One region of the Lederbergia sp. B243.17 genome, then DNA from elsewhere that is predicted to be linked to it. Evidence: riboswitches for the same ligand, from Rfam matches in the RefSeq annotation. Region 1 holds a riboswitch; each other region holds the start of a gene.
What was found. Region 1 has a riboswitch for thiamine pyrophosphate ahead of AC0TWI_RS18730 (ECF transporter S component). Riboswitches for the same ligand answer to the same signal wherever they lie in the genome.

Region 1 (2,197 bases):
GGCGGACAGCTGCAGAAGCTGTCTGCCTCACTTTCCCCACAAGTACTTACAACTACTAAATCCACCATGCCAGAAGAACGGGTTAACGGTAAAAGATTTAGCTCACTTCAGCGTGCTTCATTTGTTTTTTCATTCTGATTGTCTTCAGCATATGTCCATCAAAGTCCTCATCAAACTCTGAGACGACCTGGAAACCTTTCGCATGATAAAAAGTCAGGCCAATTTTGTTTTCCTTTTCGACATTGATGAACAGCTCTTTTACACCTTCCAGATGCCCGATTCCTGACTCAAGAAGGGCAGTGCCTATGCCGGTTCCCTGATATTCCGGAAGCAGGTAAATCGCACCAAGTTCCGCCTTGCCTCCATCCTGCAATGGTGAAAAGTTGGCAAAGCCGACGATGCTGCGGTTTGTTTCAGCAACAAGCAAAAGGGAATGACTGACCCTTCTCTCCATTGATTCATCACTGTAAGCGGAGCTTAAAAATCGCTTCTGGATTTCCTTCGGGATAATTCCCTCATAAGTGGCTCCCCAGCTTTCCTGTGCAACTCGCTGAATGTGCGGAATATCTTCCTTTGCTGCCTTGCGAATGGTATATCTCATTCTCTATCCCCCCTGTTCAAGCAAGTATACTATAAACAGGGATTGATATATCAATAGAACTCCGATATACTGGGGCTAATTACATAATTGTCCGTCCGGGTGCTTGAGTGAATCAGGCTGAGATAGCAGATGAATCCGCTGCTGACCGCTAATCTGATCTGGGTAATGCCAGCGTAGAGAAATTGATCTTTTTGATCATAAAGGGGCCCCTTCTCGACCGTCTGTGCATTCAGACGGCCTTTTTTGTAAGAAAACAAAGAAAAAGGGGTTGGGATGGGTGAAAAAGTTAAAGTTTACCGATCTATTGATCACTATCATGATCGGTGTTGTTTTCGGTATCATCATGAAATTCTGGGATGATTTATACACGGTAATCAAGCCAGCGCTGCCCGTTGCGCGCCAGCTTATCTATGGCATGTGGTTCATGGTTGCGCCATTTGCCTTTCTGCTGATCCGCAAACCTGGTGTTGCCTTGCTGTCAAGCATAGCTGCAGCGGGACTTTCAGCGTTTATCGGCCATGGAATTGAAGTGCTTATTTATGGATTTGTCCAGGGGCTTGGCGCAGAGCTGCTTTTTGCAGCTTTCCGCTATAAGCGGTTCGGCATGGCAGTTGCCGGTTTTGCAGGAATCGCCTCATGTTTCGCCGGCTTTTTCCTCGATCTTTTTTACGGATATGCCAACTTGGAGCTATGGGCCCTGTTTGTAAAATATGGGCTGCGCGTCGTCAGTGCCTTCCTCTTCACCGGCGTATTTGCATACTTGATTGTGCGTGCACTTGAAGAGACGGGCGTCACCAATCTGATCCGGCCTGTCGCAAAGGAAGAATATGAGGCTCTTGACAGACCGGTCGCAAAGTAGAAGGTGTTCAATTTGGAAAACAAAAGGAAAATCAGTGTTAAAAATCTGAGGCTGAAATTTCCGGGAGAGGATTCCCTAGTTTTTAGGGATCTCTCCTTTGCTGCTTCACAAGGGGAAAAGGTGCTGCTGCTTGGTCCGAGCGGCTGCGGAAAGTCGACACTTCTACAGGTGCTTTGCGGCATCCTCCCCCATTCGATTGAAGTGCCTTTAAAATATGAATCGATCATGGTGCCGGATTCATGGGGATTTGTCTTTCAAGATCCGGACACGCAATTTTGCATGCCGTTTGTGGATGAGGAGCTCGCGTTCGTGCTTGAAAACCTGCAAGTGCCGAGAGAGGAAATGGAGCCGCTGATCAAAACGGCATTGGACCGAACAGGACTCGGCTCGCTTGAACTGCATACGCCGATCGAGACACTTTCCCAAGGGATGAAGCAGCGGCTGGCGCTTGCTTCAGTACTTCTTCTTGAGCCCGACGTATTGTTTCTGGATGAGCCTTCGGCATTGCTCGATCCCGAAGGCACCGAGCAAATATGGAAGTCTGTTAAAGACGTCACCCATAAGAAAACGGTCATCATCGTTGAGCACAAGATTGAAAGGATTGCGGACTGGGTTGATCGGGTCGTGCTGTTCAACCATGATGGGGATGTGATTGCCGATGGAGAGCCGGATACGATTTTCAGCAAACATAGGCAGGAATTGATTGAGTATGGCATCTGGTATCCCGGCGTCTGGGA
Region 2 (2,197 bases), on a different contig from region 1:
GGTTGAGTCGGTTCTGTATCGCCATCCGGCTGTCCAGCAGGCATGCGTCGTCCGAGCACCGGATGAAGTGCGCGGTGAGACAGTGAAAGCACTCATTATTTTGAACGATGAATACAAAGGGAAAATAGCGGAAGAGAACATCATCAATTGGGCGAAAGAAAAGATGGCGAGCTACAAGTATCCGCGAATTGTCGAATTCCACGACACGTTCCCGACAACGAGCAGCGGGAAAATCCTATGGAGGAAGCTTCAAGAAGCTTAAAAAAACCGGAGGAGCACTCGGAAAGTCAGATCTGACTTTCTGAGAACATCCTCCGGTTTTTTATCTTGGCAGCAACAGGAACAAGCCGACGAGCGAGATGAGCGGTATCGTGGAAACCATCATGCTTCCGATTGGCCGGAATACGGTAATGGCTGCTTCCGCTTCTTTCGGTACATCTACTTTTGTTTGCATCAGGACCAAAATTGGGGCAAACGTCATTAGTATAACAATGAGCAAAGCCGGGATGAGCAGCTCATTGATATCCTGTGCCGGGACCGAATTGATCATCGCGAAGATGACAAGCACAATCGGCACGATTTCGGCAATCGCGACGCCGATAAAGAAGTTGCGCTGCAACGTCGACTGCTGTTCAGGCTGCTGCTTTAATTTTTCTATGAAAATCTTGAACACGATTGAAATTGCAACGACAGCCAGTGCTGAAGCTGTAACATAAAGATAAGCTGTTGACATGCCTTCCCCCCTACTCCATACAAGGACATCGTTGGGGAAACTTCCCCGCCAAAAATCCACATTACCCCTATTACACAATACAAAAACAGATTTGTAAAGTGCATCTATTGAAAGCCTTGACAATAAAAAATGACATGGTACGATGGCTTTGAAACAACTTCATAGTTCAATAACTGCTAGGGGGGCCTTTTGAAAGGCTGAGATCAAAGTGTGACTTTGGGACTCTTCGAACCTGATCTGGTTAAAGCCAGCGGAGGGAAGTGGTGCATGGGGACGTATATCCTGATGTTTTTTTTCGTGCAGCCAACCACTATTCTTCTGAAGAGTAGTGGTTTTTATTATGCAAAAAAAGGAGGGCGGCGATGATCCATGCAGTAACGAATGATAATTGGGAGCAGAAGCGGCTTGCAGCATTTTCAAAAAAACTTCTGCCGTGGGTGGACCGGATCCATCTTCGGGAAAAACGATATTCCGAGAAGGAGACGGACTCGCTTGTGGAGACTTTTCTGAAGAGTGGAATACCTCCAAACAGGCTGATTGTTCACCATTTTCCTGAGATAGCCCACAAATACCGGCTTTATGGCGTCCATCTTCCTGAGCATATGGAAGGCATCCCGGAGCTGAAGCGCTCTTTTCCTGGGCTGAGAATCGGCCAATCCGTCCATTCGGCGGGAGCTGCCCAGCAGGCGGAGGAGGCAGGTGCAGATTATCTCTATTACGGCCATGTCTTCCTTTCCGATTCAAAGCCGGGCCACGCACCAAGGGGATTGGCGGAATTGAAGGCGCTCGTCCGGTCTGCCGCCATCCCGGTTATCGCCATCGGCGGCATCCATGCGGAAAACGCAGCGGATGTTCTTCAGACAGGAGCAGCTGGCATTGCAGCGATATCGGCGTTTTTTCCACCCGATGAATCGCTTGAAGAAGCTAGCAAACTCTCTATTTTAAGGAGGTGAGATTACGTGGAAGTGACCGTCAACGGCCAGAGACTCCAATCCCCGGATGACGTCCGGACTGTCGGAGAGCTGATCGAATTTTTAGCGGTGAAAAAGGAATTTGCCATTGTTGAGCAAAACGGCACGGTGCTGGAAAAGGGAAGCTGGAATGAGCATCCCCTAGCAGCAGGAGACAAAATCGAAATAGTCCAATTTGTAGGAGGCGGTTAAATGTCATTAAAAATCGGTCCATACACGTTCGCATCACGTTTATTTCTCGGAACAGGAAAGTTTCCGTCTGTCGCTGTCCAAAAAGAGGCTGTAGCCGCATCAGAAACGGAAGTATTGACCTTCGCCGTAAGAAGAATGAATATTTACAATCAGCAGCAGCCCAATCTGCTCGAAGAGATCGAGTTGGAAAGATTCCTATTTTTGCCGAACACTGCAGGGGCGAAAACAGCTGAAGAGGCAGTAAGGATTGCAAAGCTGGCGAAGGCTTCGGGTCTTTGCCATATGGTCAAGGTCGAAGTGT
Region 3 (2,197 bases), on a different contig from region 1:
AACATTGCGGTCCTCCCGCACGACGTTATAATGAAGAAAAAGGCAGGGATAGGAAATGCGGATTGCGATTGCAGGCGGAAGCGGTTTTGTCGGGGCGGAGTTGAAGCGGCAGCTGAACGAAAACGGCCATCAAGTGGTAATTCTGACCCGGAGCCGAGAGCGGGCGAAGGAACCGGGTTATGTCCAGTGGCTTGAGGAAGGCTGCATTCCGGAGAAACATCTCGGCGAAGTGGATGCATTCGTCAACCTTGCCGGAGATTCGATCAATGGCTTGAGATGGACGAAGGCGAAGAAGAAGCGGATTCTCCAGAGCAGGATGGACGCGACTCGCGAGGTGATTCGTATTTTTGCAGCATTGGAAAGAAAGCCGGAGGTGCTCATCAACGCTTCGGCGGTCGGGTATTACGGAATGTCGGAAACAGCAAGGTTCACGGAACAGGACAGGCCGGCTGCGGATGATTTCTTGGCAAACGTCGTCCGTGAATGGGAAGAGGAAGCGGCGAAAGCGGAACCTCTTGGTATCCGGACCGTGTTTGCCAGGCTCGGAATCGTGCTCGGTGATGGCGGCGCTTTGCCGCTGATGGCTCTTCCGTATAAACTCGGCGCAGGCGGGACAATCGGTTCCGGCCGGCAGTGGATCTCCTGGATTCAGGTGGCAGATGCCGCAGGGCTGATCCGTTTCGCTATTGAAAACTCCCGCATAACTGGCCCTCTCAATTTGACTGCCCCGCAGCCTGTCCGGATGCAGGAGTTTGGAAAAATGCTTGGAAACGTCCTGCACCGCCCCCACTGGCTGCCTGTACCTGCCCCTGTATTAAAGCTTCTGCTCGGGGAAATGAACGTCATGCTTACGGCCGGACAATGCGCGATCCCGAAAAAGGCGGCGGAACATGGTTATTCCTATCAATATCCTGTTCTCGGGCAGGCTTTGGAGAAAAGCCTGCAGTAGGGTTCCGTTTCTGGCAATTTGGCGAAACTTTGTTATAATAGGATTGTCAAACAAATATATAGGAATGTGGGGGAACCGGTGATGCCGGTTGAGAGAGTGTCCGATAGACATTGACCCTTTGAACCTGCTCTGGCTCATACCAGCGAAGGGAACATACGACTCGATTATGAATGAGTGTTCTTTTTGATGCCCAGGTTACTCACCTGGGCATCTTTTCGTTTGCGGTTCAAACTCCCCTTCACGCTAAGGAGGAAAAAGATGAAGAAATGGCTACTTTTCACTGCTGCCCTGCTCTTATTAGTGGCCGGCTGCGGGAAAAAAGAACAGGAGGAGTCGTCGTCCGGAAAGTCTGACGAGAGGAAGGTTTCTGTCGTACTTGATTGGACTCCGAATACGAATCACACTGGGCTCTACGTCGCGAGAGAAAAAGGCTTTTTCAAGAAGCATGGGATTGATGCCGACATCATCCTGCCGGGAGAGGCCGGCGTTGATCAGCTTGTCGCATCCGGCAAGGCCGATTTCGGGATTACGACACAGGAATCTGTGACAGAAGCGCGGACCCAGGATGTGCCGATCGTCTCGATTGGCGCGATAATTCAGCACAACACGTCGGGCTTCGCTGCACCTGTTGATAAAAACATTACCCGTCCGAAGGATTTTGAAGGGAAGACGTATGGAGGTTGGGGAGCCCCGGTTGAGCAGGCAATGCTCAAGACGATCATGGAGCAGGACGGCGGCGATCCGGGCAAGCTTGAGATGATCAACATGGGGGATACCGACTTTTTTACGGCTGTTAAAAGAGATATCGACTTTGCCTGGATATACTATGCTTGGACGGGAGTTGAAGCGGAACGGCGCAATGAAGATATCAATATGCTTTATCTGATCGACTACGCTGAAGAGCTGGATTATTATACTCCGGTGATCGGGACAAATGAAAAATTGATCGAGAAAGATCCTGAACTGGTCAAGGCATTTATGGCGGCTGTTGCAGAAGGCTACGAGTTTGCGATTGAAAACCCGGATGAAGCAGCGGAAATCCTGATTGATGCAGAGCCGGATCTTGATCCTGAACTTGTGAAAAGCAGCCAAAAGTGGCTTGCTGATAAATACAAAGACGATGCCCCGAGATGGGGAGAGCAGAAAAAGGAAGTCTGGCAGAAATATACCGATTGGATGATGAAAAACGATTTGCTTGATCGGGAACTTGATGTCGACAGCGCCTTTACGAATGAATTTTTACCCGAA
Region 4 (2,197 bases), on a different contig from region 1:
TGCCCAAGCTGATTTCACTGACTTTCAAACCTGTTCGTCCCAGTCTGCGATACTTCATTTTATCAGCCCCATTTTCAGAATATTTACTATCACCCTATATTTTTCCTTACGAGAGGAGCTTCTGTCAAGAATTTGAACCTGCTTTCCCCGTTCTGGAGAAGCCAATAAACCGAGTCCCTTGGAACGTTAGATTCCCAATGTCCCCATCCGCAAGCTGGCCGTATTCCTTCCCATTGACCGCGAATTCCAAGCGGTCTCCGCTCTCCACTTCAAACGTGGCATAATAGTCCGTGGAAGCCATCATATCTCCTGCCCCCCCACTCACTTCTGCTCTTTTGGCAGACACGATTGCCGGAACAGTCAGTCGGGGAGAGTTACGATTTTTTGCACCTTGGATCGCTGACCTGATAATCGAAAAAAGAATAAGCCCGAATACTAGCAAAAACATCAGTGGCATCAAAAATTCAACAAAGGTAAAGCCGCCATAATGAAAATCCAATTCCATCTCCTCCTCTGCCATCCATTTGTTCTTTTACTGATTATAGACTAAAAAAGTTTCAATATTCGGATTGTCCAAACAAGATGCGTAAGAAAATTTACTGAAATCTTTCTATATGATATACTCAAGAGGACAATTTCATCTTTTTGTCAAACCGCTGGGGGAGCCTTTATGAAAGGCTGAGACGCGCATGTGAGGCGCGGACCCTTGGAACCTGATCTGGATGATACCAGCGTAGGGAAGTGGAGGCGCATATTTTTTTCAAGCATAATGCTGCTTCCCGTTCTTTCAGGGGGAGCAGCTTTTTTTATCCTCCTTCCTCTGCCCTTTATCCCGATCGACTATTTTTGGAAAAGGGGATGACGTGTTGACTTTCTGTGAAGAAGTACGCAGAGAATGCAATGATTTGTGGGAGGCGAGCTTTACCCACCCGTTTGTGAGAGGGATTGCGGACGGTACTTTGCCGCTCGATACTTTCCGGTTTTACGTGAAACAAGATTCCTATTATTTAAGCCACTTTGCCAAAGTACAGGCTTACGGGGCTGCCAAATCTCCGGATCTTGCCGTGACAAAGGCGTTTGCAGAGCATGCGCTTGCCACTTGTGAAGCCGAGCTGAGCCTGCATGAATCCTTCATGACCCTGCTCGATGTGACAGAACAGGAGCTGAAAGAGTTTGAACCAGCTCCAAATGCGTATGCCTATGTATCCCATTTATACCGCTGTGCTGATGGGGACCTGGCAGAAATACTCGCCGGCCTCCTCCCTTGCTATTGGCTCTATTATGAGATTGGCGAAAGGCTGAAGGATGCAAAACCTGGACACCCGATCTATGAACGGTGGATCGGGACTTATGGATCCGAATGGTTTGCTGAAAAAGTGAAGGAGCAGATCAACCGGATGAATGAGCTCGCCGAAGCCGCCTCACCTGAAAAGCGTCTGCTATTGAAAGAGCATTTCAAAAAGAGCAGCTATTATGAGTGGAATTTTTGGGAGATGGCTTGGAAACAGCAAAATTGGCGTGTATGCACTGATGTTCTCGCTGAAGGGAGGGCGTAACTGATGCTTCAACCGAAACTAATTAGCGAACTGCGTTCCCGCAATCCGCTCATCCACTGTATTACCAATTATGTTGTCGCCAACTTTCAGGCAAATGGCCTGCTCGCCCTTGGCGCTTCCCCTGTCATGGCTGAAGCTGCGGAAGAGTCAGCTGAAATTGCCGGCATCTCTTCCTGCCTGTCACTGAACATTGGCACATTGTCGGAAGAAACGGTAAAATCAATGATTCTTGCCGGGAAAGGAGCCAATCAAAATGGAGTCCCGGTAGTGCTGGACCCTGTCGGAGCAGGCGCTTCCTCCTTCCGTAAAGCCACAACAATGTCGATCATCGGGAAGGTCAAGCTGGCGCTGATCCGTTGCAATGCCGGAGAACTCGCGGCAATTGCCGGAGCGAAATGGGAAGCGCAAGGCGTTGATGCCGGAGAAGGTAATCTCGATATTGGGCATCTGGCTAGAAAAATAGCGCTGAAATATGAGACCATCGTTGCCGTAACCGGGGAAACGGACATCATTACGGACGGCCGGTCCTATGCAGAAGTAGAGAACGGAAGCCCGCTTCTCCCGTCTGTCACCGGCTCCGGCTGTTTGTTGAGCAGTGTCGCAGGCGCCTTCATCAGCATAGCGGACGATCCATTTGCGGG

Region 2: it holds a riboswitch for thiamine pyrophosphate, as region 1 does, so the genes downstream of both, AC0TWI_RS02895 (thiamine phosphate synthase) here and AC0TWI_RS18730 (ECF transporter S component) in region 1, are expected to answer to the same signal.
Region 3: it holds a riboswitch for thiamine pyrophosphate, as region 1 does, so the genes downstream of both, AC0TWI_RS00900 (ABC transporter substrate-binding protein) here and AC0TWI_RS18730 (ECF transporter S component) in region 1, are expected to answer to the same signal.
Region 4: it holds a riboswitch for thiamine pyrophosphate, as region 1 does, so the genes downstream of both, tenA (thiaminase II) here and AC0TWI_RS18730 (ECF transporter S component) in region 1, are expected to answer to the same signal.

The regions. Positions count from the first base shown of each region.
Region 1 covers NZ_JBWBKF010000089.1:20,578-22,774, forward strand. The annotation lists gene AC0TWI_RS18725 (N-acetyltransferase family protein) at 98-601, opposite strand; TPP riboswitch at 687-799, shown strand; gene AC0TWI_RS18730 (ECF transporter S component) at 879-1,460, shown strand; gene AC0TWI_RS18735 (ABC transporter ATP-binding protein) at 1,464-2,197, shown strand, end outside.
Region 2 covers NZ_JBWBKF010000023.1:38,690-40,886, forward strand. The annotation lists gene AC0TWI_RS02885 (long-chain-fatty-acid--CoA ligase) at 1-262, shown strand, start outside; gene AC0TWI_RS02890 (hypothetical protein) at 323-733, opposite strand; TPP riboswitch at 902-1,009, shown strand; gene AC0TWI_RS02895 (thiamine phosphate synthase) at 1,096-1,686, shown strand; gene thiS (sulfur carrier protein ThiS) at 1,693-1,896, shown strand; gene AC0TWI_RS02905 (thiazole synthase) at 1,897-2,197, shown strand, end outside.
Region 3 covers NZ_JBWBKF010000014.1:41,084-43,280, forward strand. The annotation lists gene AC0TWI_RS00895 (TIGR01777 family oxidoreductase) at 56-949, shown strand; TPP riboswitch at 1,008-1,117, shown strand; gene AC0TWI_RS00900 (ABC transporter substrate-binding protein) at 1,208-2,197, shown strand, end outside.
Region 4 covers NZ_JBWBKF010000059.1:1,042-3,238, forward strand. The annotation lists gene AC0TWI_RS11140 (aldo/keto reductase family protein) at 1-58, opposite strand, end outside; gene AC0TWI_RS11145 (DUF2500 domain-containing protein) at 125-499, opposite strand; TPP riboswitch at 649-757, shown strand; gene tenA (thiaminase II) at 867-1,556, shown strand; gene thiM (hydroxyethylthiazole kinase) at 1,560-2,197, shown strand, end outside.